3 regions of the Kinneretia aquatilis genome follow, and region 3 is predicted to be linked to each of the others. Evidence: predicted binding sites of a transcription regulator. Region 3 holds the regulator's gene; each other region holds the start of a gene.
The links. Region 3 encodes FNR, which switches genes on or off when oxygen is low (the NO sensors DNR and NnrR bind a similar motif). Its sites were predicted from a motif close to TTGATNNNNATCAA; they were not measured.
Positions count from the first base shown of each region.

Region 1 (6,285 bases), on a different contig from region 3:
CGGCCCGGGCATGGATCTGCTGGGCCAGGCTCAAGGCCTCGCGGCAGCTGCGGATCGCCTCGGTCGGGTCGCCGCGGGCGATGGCGATGTCGGTCCAGGTCTGGCAGGCCATGCCTTCCAGCCAGCGGTGGCCCAGGCGCCGGGCCCAGCCCAGGGCCTGCTGGCATTCGCTGGCCGCTTGTTCGGGCTGGTGCAGGCTCAGCGCCGTGCGTGCCAACTGCCAGTGCGCCTCGCCAATGAAATCGGCATGGGGCCCCCGCAGGGCCTGGGCCAGGCCGTGGCGGAACTGCTGTTCGGCCTCCGTCAGCTGGGCATTCTCGAAATGGCCCACGCCCATGTTCAGGGCCAGCTTGGCGGCCAGATAGCTGTGGTCGATGCGGCCCAGCATCTCCGCCGCATCGCGGTGAAAACGCCGGCCTTTGTCCCAGGCCCCGAGCGCGTAGTGGATCTGGCCCAGGCCGATGCGCGCCGCCACGCCGGCCGGCAGGTCGCCGGCCAGGTTGGCCAGGTCCAGGGTGCGCGACCATTGCTCGCTGGCTTCGAAATACTCGCCGCGCTGGTAGGCCACGCGGCCCAGGGCCTCGTGCAAGCGGGCGGCTTGCAGGGTCAGGTGGGCCTGAGCCGCCTCTTCCAGGCCGGCGCTGAGGGCGCTTTGCTGCTCCAGCGCCGCGCCCATGCGTTCGGCCAGGTAGAACTGGGCATAGAGACCATCCAGGGCCAGCTCCAGTGCACCGGCGCTGCGGGCTTGCTGGATCAGTTGTGTGTAGGCCGGCAGGGCCAGACGCGGGTGGCGCGCCGCCACCCGATCGAGGCGCTGCAGCGGTGGCGGCACGGCCAGGCAGGGGTAGCTTGGGGCCGCGGGCGGTACGGCTGAGGGCGCGGCGCAGGCGTTGGGCAAGGGCAGCTCACTTTCCAGGGGGCCGGGGGTGAGCCGGGGCGGCACCCCATGGCGGCAAGGATAGCAGTGCGCCGGTGGCGGGGCGCTTCGGGTTGATCCGGGCGCAGCCCTGGCGCCACAGGGATGGACAGCGCGCTCAGAACAGGCTGAGGTTTTCTTCCCGGCTCCGTGGCGTGGCGGGCTCGGTCTGGCTTGCGCCCGCGGCCGCGGCCGCCCGCTTGGTCTGGCGCGGGCCGGTGGCGGCGCTGCTCACACCGGGCCGGCTCAAATTGCCCACGCGCACACCCAGCAGGCGGATGCGCTTGCCCAGATCCACCCGCTTGAGGCAGGCCCCGGCCGCGCGGCGTATCGCTTGTGCGTCTTGCGTCGGCAGGTCCACGGTCAGGTCGCGGGTGACAGTGTGAAAGCCCTCGAAGCGCAGCTTGATGCCGATGGTGCGCCCGAGGTAGCCCTTGCGCTGCAGATCGCTGGCCAGCTGTTCGCACAGGCGGGTGAAGATGGCGCCCAGGGCGGCGCGGTCGTGCACGGCATGGAGATCGCGCTCGAAGGTGGTTTCGCGGCTGATGGACACCGGCTCGCTGTGCGTGACCACGGGCCGCGAGTCGCGGCCATGGGCGGCCTCGTGCAGCCAGGCGCCAAAGCTCTTGCCGAACTGGGCGATCAGCATCGCCGGCTCGGCCGCGGCCAACTGGCCCACGGTCTCCAGGCCCAGGGCCTGCAGTTTGGCGCCGGCCTTGGGGCCGATGCCGTTGATCTTGCGCACGCCCAGCGGCCAGATGCGGGTCTGTAGGTCATCGGGCGCCAGCAGCAAGGTGATGCCGTCGGGCTTGTCCATCTCGGAGGCGATCTTGGACAGCAGCTTGTTGGGCGTGATGCCGATGGAGCAAGTCAGGCCGGTGGCGCGAAGCACCGAGTTCTTGATCTCGCGTGCCACCGCCCGCACGCCGCCCAGGGGGTCAAAGCCCACCGGCTCGCGGATGCCGGGCACCTCGCCCAGGTCGATGTAGATCTCGTCGATGCCGCGGTCCTCGATCACCGGCGCGATTTCGGCCACCGCTGCCTTGAACAGGCGCGAGTAATGCCGGTAGGCCTCGAAATCGGTGGGCAGCAGGATGGCATCGGGCGCCCTCAGGGCGGCCTTCATCATGCCCATGCCCGAGAACACGCCCAGGTCGCGCGCCGCGTAGGTGGAGGTGGTGATGACGCCGCGGCCGGTGTAGTCGCGCAGGCGTGAATACTCGCGCGTGCCATCGGCCAAGGTGCGCGGCTCGTGCATGCGGCGCCCGCCGATCACCACGGCCTGGCCTTTCAGATCGGGGTAGCGCAACAGCTCGACCGAGGCATAAAAGGCGTCCATGTCCAGATGCGCGATCAGGCGATCGGGCAGGGCCGTGGAGGACGTTTCGAGGCGCTCGGACATGGCCGCCATTGTGGCGCGGCCTGCTGACAAGCGCTGTCAGTGGGCTGGTTTTTTATCCAGCTTTTCTTCAGGCGCTTGGTTCAGCTGCAACCCTGGCTGCCGCAGGAGCTGATGCCGCTGGCTTCGGTGGCCAGGGGCTGGGCGATGGCACCGCTGAGCGGGTCGTAGCCGACCTGGCTCATGTGGAAGACCAGGGCCGCGTCCATCATGTCGGCGTGGGCCGGAAACCAGTTCACCAGCTCGGGCAGCAGATTGCGCATGGGTTCCAGGTCGGCATGGGCATGGGTGTGGGCCAGCACCTGGCGCATCACGTCCAGCACCATGGCGTGCTGCTTGCTGTGGCAGTTGTCGGCGGCAAAGCCGGTGGCCGCCATCCAGCCCTCTTCCATGGCGAAATGCGCCTCGGTATGGCTCAGCAGGCGTGCATACAGGGGCAGGGGATCGGGCTCGGGCTGGGCCAGGGCTTCGCCCAGCTCATTGAGCAGGGCGACGAACTCCTGGTGGGTCTGATCGATCTGGGGCTGGTTCAGGACCAGGGCGTCGGTCCATGCAAGGGTGGTGCTCATAGGAGCGCAAGGGTAGCGCATTTGCCTGCGCGCCGGGCATGGCCGCGGCGCCCGTTTGGGCCGGGCTTGTGGCAGATCAAGTGCGAGCGGCGTATGGCCTGGCTTGCACATCGCCCGTTTTCCGGCTTGTCCTGATCCGTTCGGATCATGCGTCGATGGCGATTGTGAAGATGGCCGGCAGAGCCCGCCCTGCTCGGGCTTTCGGGGCCCGGCCAGGCGCCAAGAATGCGCCTCTACTAGCCAACGCCAAGAAGCGGACCCTCTCCAGCCATCCCAGCCAGAGACGGAATCGCTCACACGCAGACACGGCCTCACCCGAGCGCCGGTGCTTGCAGGCCAGCCATGAACGAGGGAATGCACATCATGATCGACCGCTCCATCGAGCCGGAGGCGCTGCGGCGCCCCACGCTGGATTTCTTTCGCCACCACGGCGTCTGGGCCCTGGGCGTGCGCCTGTTCCGGCGCCTGAGCTTCCGGCTCAAGGCCGCTTGCATCAGCCTGGCCTTCGGCCTGCCCATCCTGCTGCTGAGCCTGAGTTTCTGGCAGGCGCAGCAGGAGGCGCTGGAGACTGTGCGCAAGGAGCGCGCCGGCGTGCGCCTGATGGCCCAGGCCCAGCCCCTGCTGCTGAGCCTGCTGGAGGTGCGCAACGCCACGCGCGCCCTGCTGGGCGGCCACCCGCCGGCCGAGGCCGATCTGGCCAGCGGCCGGCGCCGTGTCGATGAGGCTCTCGCCCGCTTGGCGCAAGGCAGCCGGGAGGACTTGGCGGCCCTGGGCCTGGCGCCTCGCCTCCAGGCTTTGCAGACGGCCTGGGCGCAGACAGCGCAGGCACCACAGGGCGTGGATGAGCAGGGGCGCACGGTGTTTGGCCCGGTGGCGGCCGCGGTGGTCGAGCTGCTGCAAGGCATCGGCGACAACTCGCGCCTGGTGCTCGATGCCGAGCTGGACGGCTTCTACCTGGTCGATGCCCTGGTGCTCAATCTGCCGCGCCTGGCCGATGACCTGGGCCAGCTCTGGGGCTGGTCGACCTTCGGCCTGGCCAAGGGCTTTTACACGCCCGAGCAATTGCGCCGTTATGCCGTCTGGGATGCTGGCGTGCAGAACGGCCTGCAGGCCGTGCGCAGCGATCTGCAGCGTGCCGCGCGCGCCCGGCCTTCGCTCAAGCAGGCGGTGCCGGTCGAGGCCCTCGACGCCGTGGCGGCCTACCGCAGCGAGGTCGGCGACCCCACCCGTTTGCTGGGCACGCGCACGGCCGAGCAGGCCTATCGCCAGGGCCATGCCGCCTTGCAGCAGGCCCTGGGCCTGGCCGAGCAGGGCTTGCGGGCCCTGGATGGCCTGCTGGCCGAGCGCGAGACGCATCTCCTGACCCTGCGCCTGTGGCTGGGCGTGGCCACGCTGTTCTGCCTGGCCCTGGCGGCCTACCTCTTTCACTGCTTTTTCCTGGTCATGGACGGCGGGCTCAAGGAGCTGCGCCGCCACATGCTGGCCATGACGGCCGGTGATCTGCGCACCCGCCCCGAGCCCTGGGGCTGCGACGAGGCCGCGCGCCTGATGCACACCTTGCACGATATGCAGGCCTCGCTCTGCCACATCGTCGCCGGCGTGCGCGATGGTTCGGGCGCTATCTTGCAGGCCAGCGCCGATATGGCCCAGGGCGCGGTGGAGCTGGCGCGGCGCACCGAGCAAAGCGCCGCCAGCTTGCAGACTTCCGCCTCGGCCATGGAGCAGATCGCCGTCACCGTGCGGCAGACGGCCGAACACGCGGGCGATGCCGCCGGCATGGCCACCGGCAATGCCGATCTGGCCCAGCAGGGCAGCGCCCAGGTGCAGCGCCTGCGGCACAGCATCGCCGGCATCGAGCAGGCCTCGGGCCGCATGGCCGACATCACCGGCCTGATCGACAGCCTGGCCTTTCAGACCAACATCCTGGCCCTCAATGCTGCGGTGGAGGCCGCGCGGGCGGGCGAGGAGGGGCGCGGCTTCGCTGTGGTGGCGGCCGAGGTGCGGGCCCTGGCGCAACGCTCGGCCCTAGCCTCGAAAGAGATCCGCAGCCTGATCTCGGCCAATCTGGAACGGGTGCAGGCCGGCGGCGAGCAGGTGGGCGAGGTCGAGGCCACCATGGCCCGCATTGCCCGCAGTGCCGCGGCCATGAACCAGCTGCTGGCCGAGATCGCCAGCGGCGCGGCTCAGCAGCGCGAGGGCGTGGCCCAGGTCGGCGCCTCGGTGCAGGAGCTGGACGGACTGACCCAGCGCAATGTCGCCCTGGTCGAGCGCAGCGTGGCCTCGGCCCAGGCGCTGCAGCAGGAATCGGGCGAGCTGGTGGCCGGGGTGGAGCGTTTCAAGCTGCCCGAGGGCGAGCTCTTGGCGGCCTGAGTTGCGAGAGCGCTCCGCTCAAGGCCGTTCGGCCCAGCTGTCCACTGCGATGTCAAAGCGCAGATTCATGCCCTTGCCAAGGGTGTCCACCTTGAGGGTGCCGGCCACGTTCTGGGCCAGGCTGCGGCCGCGCGCGTCGGTCTGGTAGCGCGAGCTGACGTCCAGCTGGATCACCATCACGAAGCGGCCCTGGATGTCGATGCGGTGTGGGCGTCCGGTCTCGGGGTCGACCCAGGCGCGCAGCAGCACCTTGCGGGTGAAGCTCTTGTCCTCGGCCTCGAACAGGGTCCAGCTTTGGCCGTCGAGCGCGACACCCTCGCTGCGGCGCACCGGGGTGTCGGGGCTGAGCCAGTCCTGGCCGCGGCCCAGGGTCTCGCTGATCTGCTGGTTCTGGTTCTCGCGCTCGGCGTCGCCCGGCGCCAGCGGCGGCTCGGCGGCGGTGATGCGGTAGATGGGCTTGCTGCCCTCCCAATGGTCGAGCTTGCGGCGGGTCAGTGTGGTGTCGGTGTAGTTGCTGGTGGCTTCGATGCGGGTGCTCGATTCATCGGGCACCACCTGCTTTTGCGCTTCCAGATGGGCCAGGGTCTTGAGCCACAGCGGGTCGGCCGCCTGGGCCTCGAGCGGCAGCAAGGGCAGGGCAGCCAGGGACAGGAGGAGCAGGAACTTGCGGCGCATGGCAGCTTTCGAGGCAGGAAAGCCGTGGATTCTGCCGAGCAGGCGCCACACTCCCGGGCCCCGGGGGCGAAGTAGCAGCTTCAGCGCCCCGCGGTAGCAGCTTGCCTGGCCGGAGATCGGGCCAGACCTCCAGAGTAGCCGTTCAAATCAGGCGGGCGCGGTGGCGGGCCACCTGCGACCGCACCTGGGCCGGCGCCGTGCCGCCGAGGATGTTGCGGGCGTTCAGCGAGCCGCGCAGGCTCAGCACCTCGAACACATCGTCACCGATGCGGGCATCGAACTTCTGCAGCTCTTGCAAGGGCAGCTGGGACAGATCGACGCCGCTGGCGATGGCGGTCTTGACCGCGTGGGCGACG
Region 1 covers NZ_POSP01000004.1:130,491-136,775, forward strand. Annotated here, with positions in the region: gene C1O66_RS20265 (sensor histidine kinase) at 1-898, opposite strand, end outside; gene dinB (DNA polymerase IV) at 1,035-2,318, opposite strand; gene C1O66_RS20275 (hemerythrin domain-containing protein) at 2,399-2,884, opposite strand; gene C1O66_RS20280 (methyl-accepting chemotaxis protein) at 3,248-5,254, shown strand; gene C1O66_RS20285 (hypothetical protein) at 5,273-5,929, opposite strand; gene argH (argininosuccinate lyase) at 6,072-6,285, opposite strand, start outside.
Region 1: the regulator FNR is predicted to act here: its motif matches at 2,951-2,964, upstream of C1O66_RS20275 (hemerythrin domain-containing protein).

Region 2 (6,285 bases), 2.4 Mb from region 3:
AGCTCAGAAACCGCTGGCGCTCGGGGGTCAGCAAGGGCCCCAGCATGAGGTCGGCCTCGCCGTTTTCCATCATCTTGAAGGCCCGCGCCGAGGGCACCTCGATGAAACTCACGGGCCAAGCCAGACGCCTCGCCGCCTCGCGCATGAGATCAAAGTAGAGGCCTGAAGGGCCGTCCGCACCGAACACCCGATACGGTGGGTCGGCACTGCCGACCACCCGCAAGGCGGACTCCTGCGCCCGCAAACCGCGCCCGCCGGCGCCGCCGAATCCCAGGCCGGCCAGGGCCAGCAGCTGGAGCAGCACGCGTCGACATGCTCGCGGTGAACCGCAAGCGCTGGCATCGCCCCATGAGCGGTCCCGCATCGACAGCCTCCTTGCAGCTCGCAGCACGCTGAAGCTGGATCTTAGACGCCGGCCCGCCACCCGCGGGCCGAACACCATTCAATTCATTCCGTCATTCACTCAGTCGCCGGCGCGCTGCAGCAGCATGGCATCGCCGTAGCTGAAGAAGCGGTAGCGCTGCGCAATCGCGTGGCGGTAGAGCGCCATCACCCGCCCATGGCCGGCCAAGGCGCTGACCAGCATCATCAAGGTGCTCTTGGGCAAGTGGAAGTTGGTGACCAGGCTGTCGACCACGCGGAAGGGGAAGCCAGGCGTGATGAAGATCTCGGTCTCGCGCGCCCCGGCCACCAGCTCGCCGCCCTGGGCGGCTGACTCCAGCGCGCGCAGCGTGGTCGTGCCCACAGCCACCACCCGGCCGCCGCGGGCCCGGCAGGCGGCCACGGCGGCCACCGTCTCAGCCGGCACCTCGAACCATTCGCTGTGCATCTTGTGCTCGCTCAAGTGCTCGACGCGCACGGGCTGGAAGGTGCCGGCGCCCACGTGCAAGGTGACATGGGCCGAGGCGATGCCGCGCTCGCTCATGCGGGCCAGCAGGGCTTCGTCGAAATGCAGGGCGGCGGTCGGCGCGGCCACCGCGCCGGGCTCACGGGCGAACACGGTCTGGTAGCGGCGCACATCGTCGGCCTCGTCGGCATGCTCGATGTAAGGCGGCAGCGGCACATGGCCATGCTGTTCCAGCAGGGCAAAGGGGTCGCTGGGAAAGCGCAGATGGAACATGCCGCCGTCGGGGCCGCAGCGGCCCAGCACCTCGGCATCAAACGCTTCGTTGAAGCGGATCCAGCTGCCCGGCTTGGGCGATTTGCTGGCCCGCACATGGGCCCAGACCTCCTGCGTGCCGGGCAGCACCCGTTCGATCAGCGCCTCGACCGAGCCACCGGTCGCCTTGGCGCCGTACATGCGGGCCTTGATCACCTTGGTGTTGTTGAAGACCAGCAGGTCGCCGGGGTTGAGCAGATCGGGCAGCTCGCGAAACACGCGGTCCACCGGCACATCGCTGCGGCCATCAAGCAGGCGCGAACCGCTGCGCTCGGCCGCCGGATGCTGGGCGATCAGCTCGGGCGGCAGTTCGAAATCGAAATCGCTGACGGTGTACTGGGGCGTGACGGAAGAGGAGGACGAAGAAGAAGAAAAAGACATGGGGTTTGAGGGCCGGACAGACCCGTGCCAAAGACTGCGGAAGTCGCAGATTTTCCCATGCCCGTGGCGGCGAGCCGCAGGCGGCCTCCAGAAACAAGAAAGGCCGAGGCGCCTTGCAGCGCCTCGGCCTTCAGCTCCGTGGAGCCGGCTCAACCATCCAAGCTCAGTTGCCGCCCGATCCGGTGGCCAGCAAGGTGCCTTCGGCGCCGACGATCCAGCCGGTTCGGATGTCCAAGATCTGCACCGAGAACAGCGACTTGCGCGTGCCCGAGGCCTGCGGGGTCCAGGTCTTGCCACCGTCGCGGGTCACCAGGATGGTGCCTTGCTCACCGACGATCCAGCCGTTCTTTGCATCCAGGAACTGGATGTCGAGCAGGCCGGCTTGCGAAGGCACAGGCACCAGTTGCTTGGTCCAGCTCACGCCGGCGTCGTCGGAGCGCAGCACGGTGCCAGCGGCACCGATGGCCCAGTAGGTCTTGGCGTCCAAGGTGTAGATCTTGTACAGCGACTCACCAATACCGGTGTAGCGCTGCGACCAGGTCTTGCCACCATCGCTGCTCTGGGCAATGCCGCCGCTCGCCCCCACCGCGATCAGGGCACTCTCACCTTCGACGCGCACATCGTTGGGCGCGAAGCTGGGCGAGGCCATGGGCGCAAAACTGTTGCTGCCATCGCGCGTGATCCAGAACTTGCCGTCATCGGACCGGGTCCAGCCCTTGCTGTCATCCGTGAAGGCCATGATCGACCACAGGGTGCTTCCAAGACTCGAGCTCCAGGTCTCGCCCGCGTCGGTGGTCTTGTAGAGACGGCGATCCAGACTCAGCAGGTAGCCGGTCTTGGCGCTGGTGAACTGCAAACGGCCGTAGGCATAGGGATTGAAATTGGCGGCCAGGTCGTTGCGTTTCAGCTTCCAGGTCTTGCCGCCGTCGGCGCTCAGATACAGCTCGCCTCGGACATTGACCATGGCGCCATTCTTGGCATCGCGGAAGGCCACCGAATGCGGCGAACCGCTGGAACTGCTGTCACCGGGGCGCAGCACTTCCCAGGTGACACCCTCATCGAGGCTGATGTAAGAGCCCAGCTGCGCATCGATCAACATCAAGGCCGCACCCACCAAACGAAGCTCGGTCGAGTTGTAGAGGCCGATGTTCTTGAGGCTGGCAGGCAGCGACAGCGACTTCCAATTGCGGCCAAGGTCCTCGCTGACCATGGGAACGCCGGCCATCATGGCGTACACCTTCGATCCGACAACGGTCAGATTGCGCAACGAGTACAGCGTGCCGGGTGTGGCGGCGGCCCAGCTGGCTCCACCGTCTTCGGAACGGAAGAGACGAAGGCCGGACTGTGCGATCAACTTGGTGGCACTGGCATCCAGAGCCCGAACCTGCAGCGAGTCGGTCGAACTTTCGAGACCGGTGGCAGCCTGACGCGTCCAGGTCTGGCCGGCATCGTCGCTGCGCCACAGGCCCGAACGATAGACGTACCTGTAGGTCGTGTAGTCGTAGCGTCCCCAGTCGCGGGCATGGACCAGGACGGTCTTCTCGCCCACCACATTGATGGAGCTGTTGTACCCGTTCAGGCTGGAACCATCCACATCCTTCAACTGCAGCACCGCCACCGGCGCGGCCTTGAGGTTGCTGTAGCGGGACACCGTGTCCGAGTTGATGCTCAGGAAAGCTTCGCCACCGGTGCTCACCAATCCGTAGGCGTTGCCGGACGTCCAGCTCTTGCCGGCGTCGGTGCTCAGGTGGTTGATGTTGTAGTCGCTGTACAGCAAGCCGCCCTTGGGCAGAACCGAAAGCCTCTGCACATCAGTGTCACCTTGCCATGGGGCCACGGCAGGCTTCCAGCTGCTGCCGCCATCCGTGGTGCTCAGCAAGGTGCTGTTGGCCCCGCGGACCCAGCCGGTCTTGTCATCGGCAAACACGACTTCGTACAGATCGACATTGACGCCGCTGGGCTGGCGAGTCCAGCTCTTGCCGGCATCGACCGTCTTGAAGATCTCGCCATATGCGCCCACGCGCCAGCCGGTGGTGGCGTTGGCGAACGTGACCGACTTGTACACGTGGCCGGTCGGCCGCGGCGCCTGCCAGCACCAGCCGGTTTCCTGGGCGCCCGTGCACTCCAGGCCGCGCACGGCCGCCTGGTTGTTGACCGAGATGGTGGTCTTGACTTCCTTGAACTGGCCGGCCTCGTTGCTGACGCGCAGCTTCACTTCATAGTCGCCCGGCTTGGCAAACTGGTGCTTGGGCGCGGCCTCGGTGCTGACGGCCGTGCCGTCGCCGAAGTCCCAGCTGTAGGAAAGCTTGCTGACTGTGGCGGCGCTGTTGCCGAAGGCGGTGGGCTCGGCGATGTCCCCGACCGTGGGGGCGGTGATGCTCAAGGTCTCGGGCACCGGCGTGGGTGGCACCGGCGGGGGCGCCGGGGGTTCCGAACTGCCACCGCCACCGCAGGCGGTCAGCACCAGCGCCAGGCCCGGCGCCAAAGCCCAGCGCGTCACGCGCTCGGCCATGCGAGATGGTTTCACCATGGATTGTTTCCCTCGTTGAGTCGTTGTTCTTGACAAGGCTCCGCAGCGGATGGCCCGCGCGCGCACCTCGGCTCGTTACTACTTTTTACAAACGGGCGCGATGGTACGAGATGCCATGCGCACAGCGACTCCCTCTTTTGGGGGAGTCTGGCCGCCCCGGGGGTCGAAGCCAGGCGCCTGCACATGGCTTGAGCCAGGTCAACACCGCCGGCCTCCAGGCTGCCAAGATGGCATCAAGGAGATCGCCATGACGCCACGCCTCAACGCCACCCAGATTCAACAGCTGCGCGAGGAATTGCTGCGCCGGCAGCGCGAGCTGGAACGTGAACTCGACGAACAGCTGGGCGCGCTGAGCCGGGTCGAACATGCGCGCGAAGCCTTGCTGCAGGACGGCGATGGCAACAGCCAGCGTGAGCCGGCGCTGGATGCCAGCCGCGAAGTCGATCTGGCGCGCAGCGACCAGACCCTGCAATCGCTGCGCGAGCTGATCGCCGCCCTGGGGGCCCTGGATCACGAGGACTTCGGTCTTTGCCAGGACTGCGGCGAGGCGATTGCGTTCGCCCGCCTCCAGGCCAGCCCCAGCAGCCGGCGCTGCCTGCAGTGCCAGGCCCAGCATGAAGGCGCGCAACCCCATCTGCACTGAAGCAGCGGATGCCCGGCTGCGCCAGGGCCACCAGCCTCGACCAGCCCCCCCCAGTGCGCGAGCAGACAGACAGGTCGCCGGAATGCCACCAAGGTCTGCAAGCACCGCTGTACCGCTCGACGTTTTGTTCACCCCCTTCTTTTCTTTTCTCGAAACCCCGTTCATTCACAAGGACCGCAAGCATGAGCTCCACACCCACCTCGCACACCACCACCTTCCACGCCGTCGTCTGGCTCGACCATCAGCAAGCCAAGGTTCTGCAATTCGACGCCGAGCATGTGCAGGCCGAGAAGATCAAGGCCCACAGCCACCACACCAAGCAACACGGCAGCGCGGTGCGCAGCGAGCATGAGTTCTTTGGTGAAGTCTGCGAGGCGCTGAAGGGCATCGAGGAAGTGCTGGTGGTCGGATCGAGCACCGCACAAAGCGACTTCAAGCACTACGCCGACAAGCACCGCCCGCAGATCGCCAAGCACATCGTGGCCTACGAAACCGTGGACCACCCGACCGAAGCGCAGCTGGTGGCTAAAGCGCGCCAGTTCTTCGTCAAATATGACCGCATGGCCGGCACGCCGTCGCCGATGTAAGTTTCTCGGCGGTCTGACGACCGTAGACTGCGGCCCTTGCAGTTCTTCTTGATTGAGCCTGGGACGTGGGTCGACAGTTGCTGCGCCCCTCGGGGCGCTTGTTCGCTTTGCCGCTGGATCGCTATGCGCCGTCGTGAATGCACGCTGGCCGGCCTGAGCGTCTACTTGGGCCTGGGCATCGCTGCCGCGCAGACGCGGCCCATGGCCGCCCTGCCCTCAGCCCCTCTGCAAGCATTCACCGAGCACCTGCCGCCCCTGAACTTCCAGGACGAAGCGGGCCAGACCGCCGGCTTCAGCAGCGAACTCCTGCGCATGATGGCCGCTCAGGCACGCCTGGAGCTGGACATCCAGGTCCAGCCCTGGCCGCGTGCCGTGCAAGCGGCCGCGGCACAAAGCAACAGCATTCTTTACTCGCTGACCCGCCTGCCCGAACGCGAGGGCAAGTACCGCTGGGTCGGCCCGATCAGCGAGCGCCGCATCATGCTCTACAGCCTGAGCAAGCGCCGCGACATTCCGGCCCTGAAGGACTTGAAAGACCTGCGCGAACTGCCCCAGCTGCGCGGGCTCAAGGTCGGCGTGGTGCGCGAATCGGCGGCCGCGCGCCAGCTACAAAGCGAGGGCCTGCGCGCCGGCGAGGAGCTGGAGCTGGCGCTCGATGACGGCAGCAATCTGCGCAAGCTGCTGGCCAGCCGCATGGACCTGATCGTGCTGCTCGACTGGGCCGCCGCATGGCACCTCAAGCAGCTGCGCCTGGACTACAGCACCCTGCGCCCAGTGTTGGAGCTGGACACCCGCCGCAGCTACTGGTACGGCCTGCATCCGGACAGCGACGATCGCGTGGTGCTCGCCCTGCAGGCGGCGCTCGATCAGCTGCGCCGCGACGGCCGCTACGCGCGGCTGCGCCAGCGTTACTTCAGCTAACGCCCGATTCAGACGGGCTCAGCTCGGCCGATCAGGGCGTGGTCCAGCGCAGCCAGCTGCGCAA
Region 2 covers NZ_POSP01000003.1:3,233,137-3,239,421, reverse strand. Annotated here, with positions in the region: gene C1O66_RS17050 (substrate-binding periplasmic protein) at 1-304, opposite strand, end outside; gene queA (tRNA preQ1(34) S-adenosylmethionine ribosyltransferase-isomerase QueA) at 464-1,540, opposite strand; gene C1O66_RS17040 (YCF48-related protein) at 1,704-4,070, opposite strand; gene C1O66_RS17035 (TraR/DksA family transcriptional regulator) at 4,318-4,713, shown strand; gene C1O66_RS17030 (hypothetical protein) at 4,896-5,300, shown strand; gene C1O66_RS17025 (substrate-binding periplasmic protein) at 5,424-6,221, shown strand; gene C1O66_RS17020 (oxygenase MpaB family protein) at 6,253-6,285, opposite strand, start outside.
Region 2: the regulator FNR is predicted to act here: its motif matches at 4,259-4,272, upstream of C1O66_RS17035 (TraR/DksA family transcriptional regulator).

Region 3 (6,285 bases):
GCGAGACCTTCATCATGGTGGCCTTGACGTGAAGCGAGAACATCACGCCAGTCTGGCGCGCATCTTCGATTTCCTTCTCGTAGAACTCCAGCAGCGCCTTCTTGCTCATGAACATGCTGTCGATGACCTCACGGTCCAGCAAGGCCACCTTGGGCTTGAGCACGATGGTCTGACCGCTCTTGGTGATCAGCTCCATCTTGACGTTGCGTGCGCGGTCCAGGGTCATGGACTTTTCGCCATGGTAGAAATCGCCGCCATGCATGTGCGAGACATGCGAGCGCGAAGCCTGGCTCCAGTCGGCCATGCTGTGCGGGTTCTTGCGGGCGTATTCCTTGACGGCCTTGGGGGCGCGGCGGTCGGAATTGCCTTCACGCAGCACCGGGTTCACCGCGCTGCCGATGCACTTGCCGTAGCGGGCGCGGATGTCTTTCTCTTCGTCGGTCTTGGGGCTTTCCGGGTAGTCCGGGATCGGGTAGCCCTTGCCTTGCAGCTCCTTGATCGCCGCCTTCAGCTGCGCCACCGACGCGCTGATATTGGGCAGCTTGATGATGTTGGCTTCCGGCTTCAGGGTCAGCTTGCCCAGCTCCGACAGGCGGTCGGGCACGCGCTGCTCTTCGCTCAGGAATTCCGGGAACTGGCCCAGGATGCGACCGGCCACGGAGATGTCGCTGGTCTCGACGCGAACGCCGGCCGGCGCCGTGAAGGCCTGCACGATGGGCAGGAACGAGGCCGTCGCCAACAGCGGGGCTTCGTCGGTCAGGGTGTAGATGATGGTCGGCTGCGTTGCTGTCATGTGATTTCCAGATCGGCCATCTTCAGGCCCAAGGAGTGGAACGATTAGGGCGCCGATTCTAAGTCAGCGGCGCCGGCTGCGGACTCAAGTCTTATATAAGTCTTGGCATTTCGGCGCCTGGATCAGGCCCACTGGCTGCACACGGCGGCAATCTGCGCCCACACCCCGTGGCCCAAGGCCCAGGCCGAGGCGGAGGCCAGGCCCAGGCCACCCAGGCGCACGGACCAGCGCAAGCCCTCGGCACCGCCGTCCTTGGACTGGCGCAGGCGACGCAGCAGCCAGGGCCCGAGCGCCAGACCGGCACCCGAGCTCAGGGCAAAACTGGCCATCACCGCCCCACCCTGCGCCGGCCCCGAGGCCAGGGCCGAGAGCAGCAGTGCCGACTGCAAAAGACCACAAGGCCAGGCCACCCAGGCCAAGCCGGCCAGGCCTGCCCGGGCCGCGCGCTTGGGGCCAGCCAAAGCCAAGCCACCTTGCCGCAAACCGGCCACAGGCACTTCGACCTGGCGCGCCACATCCTGACCCAAGCGCTCCATCCAGGCCGGCTGGCGCCCCCGCCATAGCAAGGACATGCCGAGCAGAAAAGCCGCCACGTGAATGAGCACCCAGAAAGGCCGCAGCAGGGCCGTGGCCTGGCCCATCTGGCTGAGCAGCTGCATGCTGGCGGCCGCCACGGCCCCGGCCAGGCTATAGCCCAGCAGGCGGCCGAACTGGAACGCGAGCGGCGAGCGCGCCCCCGCCGCGGCACAGGTGGCGCCGCACATGGCCAGGCAGTGCGGCGTGCCCGCCAGCCCCATCAAGGCGGCGGACGCGGCCAGGCTGGCGTCAAGCATGGGGATCAGATGATGCGGGAGAAGCGCTCACGGCTGCGATCGGCTTGCAGGTATCGGTCAAACACCATAGCAACTGCGCGCACGAAATACCAGCCCATGGGCGTGACCTGGATGGCCCCCGGCTCCAACACGACCAGGCCTTGCTCGGCCAGCTCGCGGATGCGCTCCATCTCGGGCTTGAAGTACTGCTCAAAGCTGAGCAGATGCGCCAACTCGATGGACTCGAACTCCAGCCGCCCCTGGCACATCAAGGCCATGATGACGGCACGCCGGGCGATGTCGTCCCGCGTGAGGGCCAGGCCGCGCTGGATGGGCAACTGGCCCTGATTCAGCGCGTCGTAGTACTCGTCCAGGGTCTTGGCGTTCTGGCTGTAGCTGGCGCCCACCCGGCCGATGGCCGAGACGCCGAGCGCAATCAGGTCGCAGTCCGGCTGGGTGCTGTAACCCTGGAAATTGCGATGCAGCCGCCCCTGGCGCTTGGCCACGGCCAGGGAGTCACTGGCCAAGGCAAAGTGGTCCATGCCGATATAGCTGTAGCCATGGCGCTCAAAGCCGCTGATGGCCGCGGCCAGCATGGTGATCTTGTCGCCCGCCACCGGCAGCTCAGCCTCATTGATGCGGCGCTGCGGCTTGAAACGCTGCGGCAGATGGGCATAGCCGTAAAGCGCGATGCGGTCGGGCTTGAGCGCCCCCACCTGCTCGATGGTGCGAGCAAAGGACTCGGGTGTTTGCAGCGGCAGACCGTAGATCAGGTCCACATTGGTGGATTCAAATCCCAGCGAGCGGGCAGAGACCATCAAGGCCTCAACACTTTCGTAGCTCTGCTGGCGATGCACGGCCTTCTGTACCTCGGGGTCAAAGTCCTGCACGCCAAAGCTCAGACGGTTGAAGCCCAGCTGACGCAGATGGGCCAGGCGCTCGACGCTGACCGTGCGCGGATCCACTTCAATCGACACCTCGGCGCCCGGCGCCAGGCGGAAGCGCTCCAGCATGGCCTGCATCAGCTGGCTCAACTCCGCGTCGCTCAGGAAGGTCGGAGAACCGCCACCCAAATGCAGCTGCGAGACCGCCGCGCCCCGGCCCAGGTGCTCCAGGGTCAGGTCCATCTCGGTCACCAAGGCCTGCAGGTACTCGGTGGCACGATCATGGTGCTTGGTGATGACCTTGTTGCAGGCGCAGTAATAGCAGACCGACTCGCAGAACGGAATGTGAACATAGAGCGACAGCGGCGTGTTGCCGCCCACCTGCGAACCGCCCGCGCGTTGCGCCAGCGCCTGCTGGTATTGCTCGATGGTGAAGGCTTCGACGAAGCGATCGGCCGTGGGGTACGAGGTGTAGCGAGGCCCGGATACATCGAAGCGTCGCAAGAGCGCTTCGTTGATTTGTGCGGCTGCGGGCGCACCCGCCGCAGCGCCGCTAGCAGGCTTTGTCTCAGGTTGCCGAGGGCCTCGGTCTTGAATGTTCTGTACCATGGGCCGCACTTTGCCAAGGCTTTGGCGAGCCGACTTGACAAGGATCAAGCTCGGCGCGCATTGTCGACCCAACAATGCACCCATGTTTGAGGTGCATCATGCTCATGTCCGTGAAAAATCTGGAAGTCCCGCAGCCCCAGTCTGCTCCGCCTGCTGCCTGCGAATCCCTTAAAAAGCACACGATGAATGCCACCGTCCCTATCAAGTTTGAGCCGCTGAAGGTCGCCTGCTCCAGCTGCAATTTGCGCGAGCTGTGCCTGCCGGTGGGCCTGTCCTCCGGCGACCTGGATCAGCTGGACCAGCTGGTGGCCACCCGCCGCAGCGTGGCCCGCGGCGACACCCTGTTCCGCAGCGGTGACGAGTTTCAGTCGCTCTACGCGGTGCGCACCGGTTTCTTCAAGACCTGCGTGTCTTCGGAAGACGGCCGCGACCAGGTGACCGGTTTCCAGATGGCCGGCGAGTTGCTGGGCCTGGACGGCATCAGCACCGACCGCCACAGCTGCGACGCTGTTGCGCTGGAAGACTCCCAGGTCTGCGTGATCCCCTTCGAACAGCTCGAAGAGCTGTCGCGCGAGTTCACCGATCTGCAGCGCCAGTTCCACAAGATCATGAGCCGCGAGATCGTGCGCGACCACGGCGTGATGCTGCTGCTAGGCAGCATGCGGGCCGAAGAACGCCTGGCCGCCTTCCTGCTCAACTTGACCCAGCGTCTGCAAGCCCGCGGCTTCTCCGCCGCCGCCCTGGTGCTGCGCATGACGCGCGAGGAAATTGGCAGCTATCTGGGCCTGAAGCTGGAGACCGTCAGCCGCACCTTTTCCAAGTTCCAGGAAGAAGGCCTGCTGGAGGTGAAGCAACGGCACCTGCGCATCCTCGACCAGGCCGGCCTGCAAAAGCTGGTCAACAACAGCAACTGCTGAGATCAACGCGCCCGCGGCACGGGCGGCGCAGTGAAACAAAAAGGCCTTCGTGTGAACGAAGGCCTTTTTGTTTGGCGCCACCACGCCGGGCGGGCGAATCGCATTGCGGGATCAACGCGGCCAGCCGCGCGGGTGGGCGTCCTCGGGCAAATCAGGCAAGGTGGCCAGCATGACGCTGACACTGGCTGCCAGGCTGATGACCAACCAAAAGATCATGAAGCTGACGGTATAGACCGCCTGACGCGACCAATCCAGGCGCTCGGCGCCAAACCAGCTCAGATCACTGGGGTCGACGACCGCAAACACCAGAGCCTCCATCACCCCGGCCATGAAAAAGGATGGCCAAGCCACTGCCATGGCCCAGCGGCTGCTTTGCTTGGGAACTGCCGATGCGGACGGATCAGCCGCGTCCATGATCACTGCCCGCCAGTGGCTGCATGGTTGCGCGCTTCACGCGCAGGAACCAGGGCCTTGCTACCGCTGGCCTTGTTGGCCACCACCTTGTCCTCCAGCACGGGGTCGGGATTGTTGATGGCCAAGCTCAGAGTGATGAAGCTGGCCACAATCACCAGCGCCGGGCCGCCAACCACCAGCCACATCATCGGCGTGCGCCACCAGCCAGCGGCCTTGGGGGCCGCCGTGCCATTTTCGGGCTTGAAATTCTGGCTCATGCGTCTCGTCTCCTGTGTGTGTGGGCCAAGCTTGGTTCAGCGCGGCACGATGAAGGTTGATTTTTCATGCACGACGGTCGCACCGCTGCTGGCGCCGTCGAGGCTGCGCAGCTGGAACTCGATCGCGTGCGAGCCCTTGCGATCCTGCGCCGCGCGGGCCGCTGTCTCGGGCGGCACCCGCACCGACAGCGTCAGCCAGCGCGCCTCGGCCGGTGCAACACTGAGCTCAGCCACCTGCTCCAGTTTGATGCCCTCCATGCCGATGACCGTCACCTGATAACGGTGATTCTGTTCGGTGGCGTTCATGACCTGCAATCGGTAGAGGTTCTCGACATAGCCATCTTCCACCACGCGGGCCAGCACACCACGGTCACGCACCACATCGAGCTTGACGGGGCTGCGCAGGAACAAGAGGCTGGCCAGCAAGGCAGTGCACAACACGAACAAGACCACGGTGTAGATCACCACACGCGGGCGGAACAAGCGGCGCAGCTTTTGCGCCGGGCTCAGGTGTTGCTGCAAGCCGTTTTGCGTGTCGTAGCGGATCAGGCCACGCGGGTAGTTCATCTTGTCCATGACGCCATCACAGACGTCGATGCAGGCGGCACAACCGATGCACTCGTACTGCAAGCCCTTGCGGATGTCGATGCCTGTGGGGCAAACCTGGACACACAGGGTGCAGTCGATGCACGACCCCAGTCCCGCGGCCTTGACTTCGTCCACGCAGGCCTTCTTGCTGCGGGAGCCGCGCGGTTCGCCGCGCTCGGCGTCGTAGCTGATGATCAATGTGTCCTTGTCGAACATGGCGCTCTGGAAGCGCGCGTAGGGACACATGTATTTGCAGACCTGCTCACGCATGAAGCCCGCGAAGCCGTAGGTCGCAAAGGCGTAGAACAGCACCCAGAACCATTCCCAAGGGCCAAAGCTGAGAGTGAACGCCTCAGCCCACAAGGACTTGATCGGGGTGAAATAGCCGACAAAAGTGAAGCCAGTCCAGAGCGCGACGGCGATCCACACCAGTTGCTTGCCGCCCTTGCGCCACAGCTTGTTGAAACCCCAAGGCGAGGCATCCAGCTTCATGCGCGCCTGGCGGTCACCCTCGAACTGCCGCTCGATCCACAAGAAAATTTCGGTGTAGACCGTCTGCGGGCAGGCATAGCCGCACCACAGCCGCCCGGCCACGGCAGTGAACAGGAACAGGGCATAGGCCGAGATCAGCAGCAGCCCGGTCAGGTAAATGAAATCCTGCGGGTACAGGACCAGGCCAAAAATGTAAAAACGCCGGCTGGCGAGCTCGAAGAGCACCGCCTGCCGGTCGTTCCAAAGCAGCCAGGGCAGACCGTAAAACAGGATCTGCGTGAACCAGACCAGCGCCCAACGCCAGGAGGCGAAGAGGCCGGACACGGCACGGGGGTAGATCTTCTTCTGCGCTGCGTAGAGCGAGACGATTTCTACCACCGCATCCTCGCCATCCGCCGGCTTGGCGGCTGGCGCAGGAGCGATGGCCGGTCCGACGCGGGGCGCCGGCGGTACTGCCCGGGCTTCAGTCATGGTCGATCACTCAAGGGGCCGTGGCCACAGTTTTGTTGTTGGACAGGC
Region 3 covers NZ_POSP01000003.1:797,659-803,943, forward strand. Annotated here, with positions in the region: gene C1O66_RS06715 (NADP-dependent isocitrate dehydrogenase) at 1-793, opposite strand, end outside; gene C1O66_RS06720 (sulfite exporter TauE/SafE family protein) at 916-1,626, opposite strand; gene hemN (oxygen-independent coproporphyrinogen III oxidase) at 1,632-3,098, opposite strand; gene fnr (fumarate/nitrate reduction transcriptional regulator Fnr) at 3,281-4,015, shown strand; gene C1O66_RS06735 (hypothetical protein) at 4,127-4,372, opposite strand; gene C1O66_RS06740 (hypothetical protein) at 4,432-4,686, opposite strand; gene ccoG (cytochrome c oxidase accessory protein CcoG) at 4,723-6,237, opposite strand; gene ccoP (cytochrome-c oxidase, cbb3-type subunit III) at 6,248-6,285, opposite strand, start outside.